DNA from 2 places in the Alkalinema sp. FACHB-956 genome. Region 1 is predicted to be linked to the other one. Evidence: riboswitches for the same ligand, from Rfam matches in the RefSeq annotation. Region 1 holds a riboswitch; the other holds the start of a gene.
What was found. A riboswitch is a leader RNA that binds a small molecule or an ion and turns the genes downstream of it on or off. The one in region 1 is predicted to bind cobalamin.

Region 1 (7,391 bases):
CAAAGGTAAAGTTTAGTTGCATGGGGTATTTTCAGTGCAAATTTCAGCAGGACATGAAAGATAGATACACGCCCCATCAACGGATTGGATCCACGTCAATAGGGTTATTCAAAAATGGGTCGAGACCACATGAGTAGAGGCCATCAGTAGAAGCATCTCAAATAACCTCAAAAAATTAAGTTCTTCGATCGCGCGAGTGGTACACCTAATCTAAATCTAATTCTATTAAACGCTTAAATAATATAAGCATGCCACACCACTCAAAAACAGGAACTTCGCCATCGATCAATATTCATCTTAAAAACCTAGTTTGAAGCCAGTTTCAGCGATTTACCAAGAGAAATATTACACAAGTCAATTATGAAAAGTTGGCTAATAATTAAGCAAAATTCGTAAATCTTTGATGAAGCAACCTTTTCAGACAGGATATCGAGCATTTTTTAACTTGCATACCAGAGAGTGCCAATCACGCTTAAGCCGCTCTTCTCGATTGATATTGTTCTGATTTTCTAGGTTCTACAGGAAATATTTGCTCTTTTTCCCGACTTACTTTGAGAGACCAGATTTATCAAGTGCCAACAACTTGTTTTAACATTTTTTATCCAGAAGCTAAATATATTAGGTTTATAGTTTAATAGTGCTAATCGTAATCAGTGTTTTTACGGTCTTGCTGAACCCCGTTGATCTAACTGACGATGATCTGAAGCGTATGGTCTGAAGCGATCGATATAAAACGATCCTAAAATAAAGAAATCCGTGGCGAAAGCGTTGATTTTACGGAATTAATCTCGCTGAGTAGAACTGACTCAATTGAGCCGACGAGGCCGACGAGGCAGATGCAGACAGTGAAGCCTGAATAGTTGCCTGACATCCGTAGACTGCGATAATAAAATTCTCTAGAGACAATCAAATTCTCTTGCTTGAAATTTTGATCAATGAAGAAAATAAAATTAGAAATGCTGCTGATATGAAACAGTCGATCGACCTCAATTTACAACGATGAATTAAGTCGGAGAAATTATAATTTTGTAAATTTTAACTATGAATCTTGAAGTAGTTTTCTTGAATATCGAAAGAACCATTACTTCGTTAAGATGATTTCAATTAATTTTCAATACAAAATAATAAATAAAAGACTCCTAATTCAGCACAGACGATCAATCTGGTCTGAACTAGGAGCCCAAAAGTATCACTTCGTTGTCTAATGCACGACTAAGCCGCAGCGAATGGGAAGAGAAGACTCATCACTTGTGAAATTAGAAATGCAAGCCCCATTCCTAAGATCACAAAGCCAGCTGAATGGAATTGGACAGCCCCCCCTTCAGGGTTTCGGCCCAGAATCATTACATGGCTGATCCAAAAGGTTGCAATTGAGATCACGAGCTGAATCATCGTGAAGCCAGCTAAATAGGCAAAGAATGGAGTGGTTTCTGCTCCAAAAATGGCTTCTCCGTAGGCATAGCCGTGGAACAATCCTGCGATCGCAGTCAGAACAGCCACAAGCCCTGTATTCGGGGACTTTTTCATGACTAGCAACGCCCCAAAAAGGACGATCGAGCCAGAAACAAAGAGTTCCACCCCAGGTAAATTGAATTGAGTCAGGTGCAGCCCCGTTCCCAGCATCGCGGCCACGACAAAGGCAACAGGCAACCACAGACCTTGCCGCTTAATTGCGGCCAGAAGTCCTACCGCGACGATAAAAGCAAAATGATCAGGGCCAATAATAGGATGGGCAAGGCCCGACATCAACCCTTGGAACCAAGTTGTCGGTAAGTTCCCTCCCATCGCATGGTGCGCTAGGGATGGAGTCGCTTTCAACAGTAAGGCCCCGGTCAAGAGACTGAGAACCGTAAACGATGGGAGCAAGGATCGATTTCTAGAAACTTTCAACTGGGTCATTCTCTTTCTGTACCTCGCAGATCTTGAAAATAGGAATAAACATCGGTGGGCATCCTGGCTCAGAGACGAAACGTCTCATTACAGTTGCGGGACAGCGCTGGACTTGCACCAAGCTTTCCCCGTTACCTCTGGCGGCTGTTCTCCGACAGAACCGACTGAAGCACAATATCATGCTTCCAGGCAGAATTCTTTGGATTTGGGGGGGATCTTAATGAGGCCGTTGGGTCGGTGATCCCCGGACTGTTGAGCAAGGCCATAGCATGTAATCTCTATAGGCAGTGTATTGGATTATTTCTGAAAAATTCATCAAAAATTAAAGGGATTTTGCCCCAAAATATCCGGTTTCAAGCGAAACTACGGGAACAGACAATTGTGTGCTTCCCTGGGTTCTTATTTGCTTGCCTATTGCCCCTTCTTCTCAATCTATGAACCTGACAATAGTTTCTTGGTGGAATGGGTATCCAGTGCCCATTTTGACAAGTCTGTGGCTACTGGTTGGATGGCTACTGGTTAGATCTGTGCCCAATCGCTTCAGCAGGTCTCTGCCTTCCACAATCACAGGTCAAGACGGGGGGAGGATGCCTTCTCTCGTTGATGGAGCGACTTAGCCATGCAGTTCCAATCGAGCCACTTTGGGCTTTTGGCCATCCTAGGACTGCTCAGTGTTGTCAGCAGTCCCCGTGCGATCGCGCAAACCGTTCCGATCGTGCCAGATAATACGCTACCCACCACCACCCAAGTTCAGCAACAGGCAACGACTTTCCAAATTACAGGCGGAACTCAGCGGGGAGGCAACCTTTTCCACAGTTTTGAGCGCTTCTCAGTGCCGAGGGGACAGGTTGCTAATTTCCAAGTTGATCCAACCCTGACTCAAAATATCATTACACGGGTGACGGGCCAACTTCCCTCCCAAATTGATGGCGTTCTCACAGCCAATGGCAATGCCAATCTTTTTTTCCTCAATCCCAACGGCATTACCTTTGGACAGAATGCTCGGTTGGCGATCGGGGGGGCGTTTGTAGCCACCACCGCAAAGGGGTATCAGTTTAGTGATGGAGGGGAATTTAGTGCTACGAATCCTCAAGCTCCCCCCTTACTAGCCATTAATCTGCCCCTGGGACTACAATTTGGCTCCGCTCCTGGCACCATTGTGCAGCAATCTCCTGCCTTAGCCGTTGCACCGGGACAAACGCTAGCCTTAGTGGGCGGAGATGTGCTGGTACGGGGAGGGAACTTGTTCGCGCCCAGTGGACGGGTCGAATTGGGAAGTGTTCAGGCTGCTGGACAAGTTACAATCACCCCTAATTTAAGGGGCTTAGCGCTGAGTTATCCCAATGTTTCCACCTTAGGAAAAATCCAGCTCTTAGACGGAGCCACAATTAATACTTCTGGAAATCCTTCGGGAGCCATTCAGATTCAGGGACAATCGTTCCAGATGGCCAACAATGCTCGAATTCTCTCCTTGAATTTAGGAGCTGTTGCCGGGGGTGATCTGACCATTAACGCCAGGGATACCATTGAAATTCTGGGAACTGGGAATCACGCTCAGACCTTGCAGGCACTTGCCACAGGAACCTTAGATATTACTAAGGCCAATAATATTATTGCTACAATTTCGCTCAATTCTGGAACAACAGGACGAATTATCCTAAATACAGAAAATTTAACTTTGTTAAATGGAGCTTACATTACTAACATTACAGCAGGAGTAGGATTACCAAGTAGCTTAACTATTAATGCGTCAGACATCACATTAGATCAGGGACTGATTTCAAGTCTGACTGCGATTCATAGCCCCAGTGATAGTAGTTCTCTGACCATTAATACCGATCGCTTGACTTTACAGACAAATAGTTTTGTTTCAACAACGACTCTCAATTCAGGGAGCAGTGGCAAGTTAACCATTCATGCGCGCGATCGAGTGGATGTGGTAGGCAGTGATCTCATTCAATTTCCGCTATCAGATGTACCGGGGGTCACGACCAGTATTTCCACAACCGGCTTGGGAGGCGGGAAAGCGGGTGAGCTAGAAATTAACACTGGGCAGTTGACGCTACTCCAAGGGGCCCGGTTGAGTACCAGCAGTACGAACCAATTGGAAGGTGGCAACCTGACTATCAATGCAACCGATAGAATTGTTTTAAATGGAATGTCGCCCGATCGCACGAGTCCCACAACGGTAACGGCTCGCTCTGTGGGAGGGAGAGGGGGAAATATCAATCTCAATAGTCGTCAGCTTTGGGTGACCGATAGTGCGGTAGTCGCTGCTTCTACTTCAGGTCAAGATCGATCGGGCAACATTAGTGTTAACAGTCGAGAGATGGTTGTGGTCTCAGGGTCCGGCGGCGGATTTTTTACGAATACCACGTCCGCAGCGGCCCAGGGAGGCACGATCGCGATTACGACGGATCACTTTCGCGTAACTGACTTTGCCAAATTAGATGCGAGTACTACCGGACAACGGGGCGGAGACATCATCATCAGTAGCCGTATCTTTACGGCCCAGTCAGGGGGGCGTATTCGCACAACCACCTTCGGTCGAGGCCAAGCAGGCGATATCTCCATTGATGCCTCAGAACAGGCTGTCTTTGAAGGGACAGGGCAAATCGCACCAACCCTCCAACTCTTACTAGACGGAGTGACCAAAGGAAATTTGGTGTTTATTCCACCAACAGTGAACCCTCCGAACCCACCTCAAGGCGCTGCCATTCTTGTGCAACGACCGGAGGGAGATCTGCGAATTACTGCCCAACAAATCTTTCAACTCTCAGAACAGCAAACGGGCTTGTTCGCTAGCTCCTATGCCCAAGGCGCAGGGGGCAATCTATCCCTTAAATCCCCCCAAATTGACATTAGCCAAGATGCACTGATCTCCGTCAGCAGTTGGGCATCGGGAAATAGTGGCCAACTGGATGTTACGGCTGATCATCTTAAGGTTCAGGATAGTCTATTGCTCTCTAGTACCACCGCAGGCAATGGAGGGAAATTGGCGATCGCAGCCAACAACTTTACCCTCTCGAACGGGACTCTGATTGCTGTGACCGCCCAAGGCACTGGCGCTACGATCGATCTGAACGTTCAAGACCTGTTGGTGATGCGCCAGGGGAGCCAAATTACGGCTCGCGCCTTCGATAAGGGCAACGGTGGCAACATTAAAGTAGAGGCTGGTTTCATCATTGCCTTACCGGATGAAAATAGCGACATTACCGCAAGAGCCCTGCGAGAACGGGGTGGCAATATCCAAATTACGACCCGAGGCTTGTATGGATTAAGTTTTCAACCCCGCCCGATCCCCTTCAGCGACATTACAGCCAGTTCTGAATTTGGGATTGATGGTATTGTCACGATTAACAGTCCTGAGATTGATCCCAGCAAAAGCGTGAACGAACTCCCTGCGGATCTTCTAGATCTTTCCCATCAAATTGATCCCGTGTGCTCTCAACTGCGACAGGCCAATCGCTTTGTGGTCACCGGTCGCGGTGGATTACCGCCGAGTCCCCAGGAAGTACTCAACATTCCCCCCAGTCACAATCTGTCACCGAGTGGCGATCGCGATTTCACTCCTAACTGGACGGGCAATGGCGCTTTGGATAGTCACCCGATCGAAGCCGATCGATGGCAGTGGAATCCCGATGGCAGTCTCTCCCTACTGGCCAGTCGCCAAGTCATGGGTGTTCCCCCTGTCCATTGCGGCAGACCCACTGAAGCCGCACGGGTACCGTCTTCTTAAGCTTGCACTGGCAGGAATTCCCCCTTTTTATTTGGTAGTAAAGCGGCAGAAAACGATGCATTTTAGATTAATCCCCTGCGGTGTGGTTGGAATGATCTTACTGGCCAGTTCTTTCCAGGCCAGTGCTGCCGTGAATGCGCCATTCCCCACCCAGTCTTTACAGACTGTACCTGCTCCCCCCCATGCCTCCACCCTACAAACCACGATCGCCCAGGTCAACACCCTACAAAGACAAGGGTATTATCGACGCGCCAAACAACTGCTAGAACAAGCCCAAACTCAGCTGGCTAATCAACCGGATTCCTACGACAAGTTGCTGAGCTTACTGCACTTGGGCAATGTCTTGCGGGTGATGGGCGATCGCCAAACCTCCCAGACAGTGCTCGAACAAGCCTTGGCGATCGCCCAACGTCTACCCCACCAGTCCCAGGCCATGGCCTTAGCGAGCTTTCATCTAGCCAACACCCTCGCCGCTCAGCAAAAACGCAGCGATGCCTTGACGCTATACCGAACTGCAAGTCGTGGGGACAGTCCAGTGCGTTTGCCAGCGCTATTACGATCGCTCCGGTTGGTGTTGGAGCAACAACAGTGGGATACAGGCCAGACCTATCTCGCACAAATCCAGGCCGAACTGCCCCAAGCGGATCAATCATCCCTCGGGATTTATGCCCGTTTAGAACTGGCAGATATCCTACATGCTTGGCAATCATCGGCCTGGGTTCCCGCCATCACAGCCCAACGGGCTCCGACAGATCAAGCCCCTTCACTCGTTCATTTGTTAGCAACCGCAATTCAAAAAGCGCGATCGGCCCATGATCTACGGGCGGAATCCATTGGGCTGGGACGACTCAGCGGCTTGTATGAAGCCCAAGGGCAGTGGCACCACGCCCAACAACTGACTGAGAAAGCGTTGGAATTGGCAGAACAGCTGAATGCCCCCGATTTGATCTACCAATGGCAATGGCAGATGGGGCGGATTCGACGGACACAGAACGATCGACGGGAGGCGATCGGTTACTACCGATCGGCCATTCAAAGTTTACAAACCATCCGACAAGATCTAGCCGCGATCGATACCGAGGTGCAATTCTCCTTTCGAGATCAGGTTGAACCCGTCTATCGCGAGTTGGTGGAACTATTGATCGATGCGGCAGAGCAGGATAAAGCCAAAGGTCTAGGTTCTAGCAACCGTGTAGATTGGGCTCAAGAGGAAGACTTCCTCCACGAGGCACAACAGGTCATTGAGTCTCTCCAACTCGCCGAATTGACCGATTACTTCCGGGAAGCTTGCCTCGATTTCAAGGCCACCACCGTCGATAGTGTGGATCCTCAAGCAGCCATTATTTATCCGATTATCCTGTCTAACCGCCTAACCGTCATTGTTTCCATTCCTGGGCAACCGCTACAGCACTACAGTACCGTACTCCCGCAGGCTCACATTGAAGCCACCCTCGATCGCTTCCGACAATCCATGCGATCGACTTCCTTCCGTCAAGAGCGCCTAACGGTTGCTAAAAACCTGCATCAATGGCTGATTCAACCGGCCCTTCGTCATCTTAACCAACACAACATCAAAACCCTCATCTTTGTGCCCGATGGGGCTTTGCGAAATGTACCAATGGCAGCCCTCCATGATGGGAAACAGTACTTAATTGAACAGTTTGGCATTGGAGTCACCCCCACCCTCAAGGTCTTAGCAGCCCCCCCAAGCCCTTCCGATCGTGGACAAGTTTTAGCTGCAGGGCTCAGTCAAGGTGCTCAA
Region 2 (7,391 bases), on a different contig from region 1:
TACGGTGGAAGAAATCGGAACTCAACAGATTGACTTTCTGTCGAGAAGAGAGGTGGAAGAAGGGGTTTTTGTTCTCCCGCAGAAGCCTCAGAAAGAGGAGTTTTCCGTGCGCATCACGAGTTATCAAATCCCCTAATGCATCGATTGAGCAATTTATCGATTGAGCAATTCATCCATCGATCGCGGTGAAATCCTGTCAAAATAGAATACCCGTTCCGAGGGTTCCGTTGAGAGAGGATGGGTTGATATGACTGAGACGAAGCGCTTACTCATTTTGGGTGGAACAGGGGATGCCACTGCATTGGCGGTCAAGGCAGCGGAAATTCCAGGGGTGGAGGTGATTACATCCTTGGCGGGGCGCACCCGTCAGCCGGTGGTGCCCTCTGAAAATACCCGCATTGGCGGATTTGGGGGCGTGGCAGGACTAGTGGCGTATTTACGAGAACAGCAGGTTGATTTACTGATGGATGCGACCCATCCGTTTGCCGATCGCATATCCCTCAATGCTGCTGCTGCTGCTGCCAGGGTCGGTATCCCTCGTTTGCTGCTGCTGCGTCCGGCCTGGGAGCGTACAGCGGGGGATTGCTGGATTGAAGTAGACAGTCATGAATCCGCCGCAAGGGTATTGCCAGAGATTGCCCAGCGTATCTTTTTGACGATCGGTCGGCAGGAACTAGCGGCCTTTGCCCACTTGTGCGATCTCTGGTTTCTGATGCGGATGATTGATCCGCCGCGATCGGATGCCGCAGTGCCACCGGGTCAAGTGCTTTTGGAACGAGGCCCGTTTTCGCTGGCGGAGGAGCGATCGCTACTACAACGCTATGGGATTGGCGCGATCGTGAGCAAAAACAGTGGGGGGGCTGCCACCTATGCCAAAATTATCGCCGCACGCGAGTTAGCCATTCCAGTGGTAATGATCCAACGCCCGATCGCACCGCCTGGAGACATCGTTGCAACGGTAGAAGATGCTTTTGCATGGCTCCAACAGAGGCTCATGCCCTGCGAAAAAATTTAATCCTTCACGACCATCCACTGCGTAATCGGGGCCATGGCCTTCCAGCCCAGGAATTTCCCCACGGGTTCTGCCCGCTGAATGGCAATGCGGGTCAAACTGCCGCCCAACTTGCTCTGCCACTGGAACATCAATTGTTCCCCCTCCACCGTCACCCCATTGGCCACTAAGCGACCGCCGGGGCGCAGCGCCTGCCAGCAGGTTTCCAACAAATCCGGTGCCGTTAATCCCCCCCCGATGAAGATCGCATCCGGTTCTGGTAAGTCGTGGAGGGCTGCTGGAGCCTGTCCGGCAACGATTTTGAGCTGGGGTACGCCCAAAGCATTGGCATTGTGGGCAATGTATTGCAGGCGCGTGGGATGGTGCTCAATGGCGATCGCCCGACACCGCCGATCGCTGCGCAGCCATTCAATGGCGATCGATCCGCAGCCTGCCCCCACATCCCACAGCAGTTGTCCGGGCAAGGGCGCTAGGGTTGCTAGGGTTACGGCGCGCACTTCTCGTTTGGTCAGCTGTCCGTCGTGCTGGTAGGCGCTGTCGGGGAGGCCGGGGGTATGGGGTGAGAGGGGGAGTGGGGAAGTAGGGGGAGTAAGGGAAGTAGGGGGAGTAAGGGGAGTGGGGGCTAGGGTTAGGGCGATCGTGTTGAGGTCGGCGAGATCGAGGGGTTGCCAGCTGGTGGCGGTGTGGGTGGTGATGCGTTCATTGGGGCTGCCCATGCGTTCTAGGACGGTGATTTGACTATTGCCGTAGCCCTGGTGGGTCAACTGTTGGGCGACGGTGGTTGGAGTGGTTTTGTCTGCGCTCAGGATAAGGATGCGGGCACCGGGATACAGGACGGCATTTAAGAGCGCCGGATCGCGTCCACACAAACTTAGGGTTTCGATGTCCGTGAGCGACCAGCCCAGACGGGCACAGGCAAGGCTAAAGGCCGACGGAGCGGGGACGATCGTCATTTCTGCAATGGGAATCTGGCGGAGGAGCGTGACCCCAATGCCGTAGCACAGGGGATCGCCGCTGGCCAGCACACAAACCGCCTGTCCGCGCCGCTGCATGATCTGCTGCACGGAATCAGCGATCGGGGAAGTCCAAAGGAGCTGTTCTTGCCGATCGTCTGGGGGCACCATGGTCAGGTGACGTTCTCCACCGACGATCGTGGTGGCTTGGGCTAGGAGCGATCGTCCCACCGGACTTATTCCCTCCAACCCCTCCTCGCCCATTCCCACCACTGATAGCCACTTTTGCACCCGCTTTGCCTCGCTTTAAGAAAGATTGGAGAATTTCAGTTTTGGGCTGCCTATGTGATAGGCTACCTTAGCTTGATGCTGGGGAAGTCCGGTGAGATTCCGGTACTGTGCCGCAACTGTAATATGATTCTAGATTGGCGATTTTAGATTTTAGATTGGATTTCAAGCCACTCAATCTAAAATTCAAAATTACACGTTCAAGATTAATCGAGTCAGAATGCCAGCCTCAAGCTTGTTCCCCAGGATCTGCTTCTGAAGGAACGCTAACCTGTTGAGTCTCTGCGTTGCACAGAGCAGGAGGATACTATGGCTTGGCTGATTGAACCGAATGTTTGTCCAGGGTTATTCTATGGCACCTCTGCCCAAGATGGATTTTTAATTCGTATTCGTACACCGGGTGGGTTATTGAATCATCAGCAAGGACGCGCGATCGCAACGCTGGCAGAACAAACGCTGGCAGAACAAACGTTGGCAGAACAATGGGGCAGCCACGGGATCCAGGTGACCAATCGAGCCAATGTGCAAATTCGTTCTGTGCAAACCTCCCCGACGGTTGAAGCCCTTGAGACGCTACAGACGCTGGGTCTAGCCGCTCACAATCCCCGCATCGACCATCTCCGGAATGTGATGACTAGCCCCACAGCGGGAATTGATGTCCAGGAATTGATCGATACTCGTCCATTGGTGCGAGCATTGGATGAGGCTATTCAAAGTCATTCAGAACTGGCTGACTTATCTGCTAAGTTCAGCATTGGCATTGACGGGGGCGGTACCGTTGGCATTGGCACCCGATCGAGCATTCCTTGGGAGCATCGTTACAATGAGATTCAGCTTTCGGCGGTTGTAGGAGATGGCAAAGAGGGCCTTGGGGCGTGGAGTGTGGGACATGGGGAATGTCTAGCGATTCCCGATACCCAAGCTAAGCCTATCTGCTTCCGGTTGTCACTGGGGGGAGATAAGCAACTTTGGGAGACTCAGGTTTTGGTTGCACCGGATGACTGTGTTGCAGTTGTCGCTGCGTTGGCAAAAGTGTATCTGGAGTATGTCCAGCAGTCTCCTCGTTTGCCGAAAAAGCCCCGCATGAAACATCTGTTGCAAGACTGGGGTGTGGAGCGCTATCTCCAGCAGGTGAATCACTATCTTCCGCATCCCCTCCAGCCCGCGATCGCTGCGCCATCCCTGTCTCCAACTCAGCCCTATGCGCATTTAGGGATACATCCCCAACGACAATCCGGGTTGTCTTACATCGGCATTCCTCTACGGTTAGGGCAACTCACGGCAACGCAATTGCGCGGCGTGGTGGATCTGTCCGAAACCTTTGGGAGTTGCCAGTTGCGATTGACGCCTTGGCAAACGATGGTGTTGCCGGACATTCCTGATGCACAGGTGGCGGAGGTCGTGCGAGCGCTCTCGGCGTTGGGCTTAGTGATTTCAGAAAACCAAGTGGCTACCGCGATCGTGGCCTGTGCTGGAAAACCCGGCTGTGCTGCTGCCGAAACGCAGACTCAAGCCCACGCGATCGCCTTGGCCAACCACCTCAATCAGAACCTGGTGCTAGAGTCTCCCGTCAATATTCATCTGACAGGGTGTCCAAAGTCCTGCGCCCAGCCCAGTCCGGCTGACATTCTACTGATGGGAACAGGGCTTCCAACCCAGGATGATGGCAATCAGCCAGGGGCCGAGATCGTTGAAGGATATCAGCTCTATATCAACGGTGTAAACAGTCATGGAGGAGGTTCTGCCCAGGATCCCTTGGAGCAAAAAGCGACTCAATATCATCTCTGTGATGTGACTGCATCGGAACTGCCATCAACGATCGAACAACTAATGAAGCTCTATAAACAACACCGAGCAACCCCCCATGAATCATTTGGAGAATTTGTTAGTAAATTTTCAAGGACAAGTCTAATTGACAATTTTAGCCGTGAGGATAGGAACGCTAATCATCAAGAAATAAAACACTAAAGTGATGAAGTAATAAAACACTCAAATTTCTCGATTGCCTCGTTTGGCTACTGACTCTAATCCCTTACTGCCTTTCTCTATGGACTATATTCGTAACGGTGATGACATCTATCGCAAATCGTTTTCTATCATTCGTGCAGAAGCTGATTTGGATCAATTATCCGATGACCTAGCGCATGTTGCTGTGCGGCTGATCCATTCCTGTGGCATGACGGATATTGTGTCAGATCTCGCTGCTTCACCGGATGCAGTCAAAGCCGGACGTGAGGCGCTAGCGGCAGGTGCGCCCATTTTCTGCGACTCACAAATGGTTGCCAATGGCGTTACCCGCAAGCGATTACCCGCTAATAATGAGGTGATTTGTACCCTCAATGATCCGAAAGTGGTCGAGATTGCCAACCGTATCAACAATACACGATCGGCAGCTGCAATTGAACTGTGGCGATCGGCTGGTGGCAATGCTGGGCGATCGCCTCTGGAAAATGCTGTTGTTGCCATTGGCAATGCTCCAACGGCATTGTTTTATCTATTGGAACTGTTAGATGAAGGATTTCCCAAACCTGCGGTCATTCTGGGGTTTCCGGTTGGATTTGTGGGGGCTGCTGAATCAAAAGCAGAACTCGCTGCCAATAGTCGAGGTGTCCCCTTCATCACGTTACACGGTCGGCGGGGGGGAAGTGCGATCGCCGCTGCCGCTATCAATGCCTTAGCAAAGGAGAACGAGCTATGACGACAACTCATCTGGGTAACGAAGTATCGACCATTGAAACGGGTGACTCTATGTCCACAGCCCCCGCCCTCGGCAAACTCTACGGTTTAGGCATCGGCCCCGGCGACCCCGAACTGCTGACGCTGAAAGCTCACCGAATTTTGACCTCCGTTCCTGTGATTGCCTATCCTACCTTGGAGAATGGCAAAGTGTTGGCACGGGCGATCGTGACAGATTTCATTCGTCCCGACCAGATTGAAATTCCCATGCCCTTGCCCTTTAGTGTGGAGCGATCGTCGCAACCCTATTACGACATTGCCGCGGAGAAAATTGCTGAACATTTGAGTGCTGGGCGAGATGTCGCGGTGCTCTGCGAAGGAGAACCGATGTTATACGGCACGTTTATGTATCTCTTTCAGCGGTTGGCGCAGCGATTTCCCACCGAAGTTGTGCCCGGTATTTCATCCACGATGGCCAGTGCCGCCATGCTGGGGGTGCCCATTACGTTCCGCAATGATGTCTTGAGCATTATGCCCGCAACGTTGGATGCAGAGACGTTGCACGATCGCTTGGCCGTCGCTGATGCAGCAGTCATTATTAAATTGGGCAGACATTTTGCCAAAGTCCGCGCCATTCTCGATGACCTTGGATTACTCGATCGGGCCCTCTATATCGAACGCGCCACCCAACCCAACCAGCGCATCGTCGCGATAACCGAGATTGACCCCACCGAAGTTCCCTACTGGTCGCTCATTCTGATTCCCAGCAAAACCCAACCCCAATAAACCTGCTAATAATAGATTACCCACCTATTTCCCACTCCCTACTCTCCCACCCCCCACTCCCCACTCCCCTACTCTCCCACCCCCGTCATGACTTCTACTCCTGCCTTCATCCCCTCTCAATTGCCCCCTCTGGAAAATGGCGATCGCCTAACACGCCTCGAATTTGAACGTCGTTACAACGCCATGCCAGAAGTTAAAAAAGCTGAATTGATTGAAGGCGTGGTTTACATGGCATCTCCATTGCGCTTTAGACCCCATGCTGAACCCCACGGACGTTTAATTACTTGGTTAGGGGTATATCAAGCTGCCACCCCTCAGGTGGAAATGGGAATTGAGCCAACGGTACGGTTAGACATTGATAATGAACCGCAACCGGATGGTGTTTTGCGCATTAGTCAAGCCAGTGGTGGACGCTCAGTGTTAGGGGATGACGGCTACTTGGAAGGCGCACCGGAACTGGTTGCTGAAATTGCTGCTAGCAGTGTCAGCATTGACTTAGGAGATAAGAAACGCGCCTATCGCCGTAATGGCATCCAGGAGTATATTGTCTGGCAGGTATTTGACCAGAAAATCGATTGGTTCATTTTGGAAAATGGGGACTATGTTGCGCTGCAACCGAACCCACAGGGTGTGATTTGCAGCCAGGTTTTTCCGGGATTGTGGTTGGAGGTACCCGCAATGCTACAAGGCAATATGCAACAAGTTTTAGCGACCCTACAGCGGGGAATTCATTCGGAAAACCATACAGCATTCGTTCAAAAAATAATGGAACAATAGATTGCTAACTAATACACTTACTAGCACAATTCCCAGCGTAATTACTAGTCAGATTCTAGTGCAATCATATCTGCAATTACTAGCACAATCAAAAGTCTCAGTAAGATGAATCCACTCGCGATCGTGATTTTGGGAGAAGCCAGCATTCCCGTTGCCCGTCAGATCCAAACTGCAATTCCTGAAGCCGTAATCTACGGTTTAGCCAATCGGACTCAAGCGGTAGACGTGACCTATGAAAACTTTGGTGATACGGTTCGGGAATTGTTTCGATCGGGGACTTCCATCATCGGAATTTGTGCAGCGGGGATTATGATTCGCACGATCGCCCCCCTGCTGACGAATAAATGGCAAGAACCGCCGGTACTGGCGATCGCGGAAGATGGCAGTGCGGTGGTGCCCTTACTGGGTGGCTTGCAAGGCGTGAATTCCCTAGCGCGTCGGATTGCAGATGTTTTGCAAGTCGCGCCTGCCATTACCACCACTGGGGAACTCCGCTTTCAAACGGCACTGCTATCCCCCCCTCCCGGCTACCAGTTGGTGAATCCCGATGATGCCAAAACCTTTATTGCCAATTTACTAGCAGGCGCAACGGTCAAATTGATTGGGACAGCCCCTTGGCTAGAGCAAAGTCGTTTACCGATTGTGCAAGAGATTGGAAATGTCGGGACTGGCAAAAATAAATCAACTCCCCCCTCGCCAATTCTAACTATTCAAATTGTGCCGAAGAATAGCACTGAGCCCATAGAAACCCCCAGTCAAAATTGTTTAGTATACCAGTCTGACCTAGAATCCACCCCCTACTCTCCACCTCCCACCTCCCATCCCCCCCAAGGCAAGCTGACGATCGTCGGTACAGGCCCCGGCTCTTCTGACTGGATGACTCCCGAAGTGAAGGAAAT

Region 2: it holds a riboswitch for cobalamin, as region 1 does, so the genes downstream of both, cobG (precorrin-3B synthase) here and H6G21_RS20065 (HupE/UreJ family protein) in region 1, are expected to answer to the same signal.

Annotation. Positions count from the first base shown of each region.
Region 1 covers NZ_JACJRC010000024.1:51,334-58,724, reverse strand. The annotation lists gene H6G21_RS20070 (NF038122 family metalloprotease) at 1-22, opposite strand, end outside; gene H6G21_RS20065 (HupE/UreJ family protein) at 1,213-1,899, opposite strand; cobalamin riboswitch at 1,926-2,070, opposite strand; gene H6G21_RS20060 (filamentous hemagglutinin N-terminal domain-containing protein) at 2,510-5,629, shown strand; gene H6G21_RS20055 (CHAT domain-containing protein) at 5,685-7,391, shown strand, end outside.
Region 2 covers NZ_JACJRC010000012.1:7,253-14,643, reverse strand. The annotation lists gene H6G21_RS14110 (TIGR02588 family protein) at 1-136, shown strand, start outside; gene H6G21_RS14105 (cobalt-precorrin-6A reductase) at 248-1,015, shown strand; gene cbiE (precorrin-6y C5,15-methyltransferase (decarboxylating) subunit CbiE) at 1,012-2,256, opposite strand; cobalamin riboswitch at 2,283-2,500, shown strand; gene cobG (precorrin-3B synthase) at 2,563-4,221, shown strand; gene H6G21_RS14090 (precorrin-8X methylmutase) at 4,301-4,951, shown strand; gene H6G21_RS14085 (precorrin-2 C(20)-methyltransferase) at 5,002-5,715, shown strand; gene H6G21_RS14080 (Uma2 family endonuclease) at 5,803-6,492, shown strand; gene cobJ (precorrin-3B C(17)-methyltransferase) at 6,598-7,391, shown strand, end outside.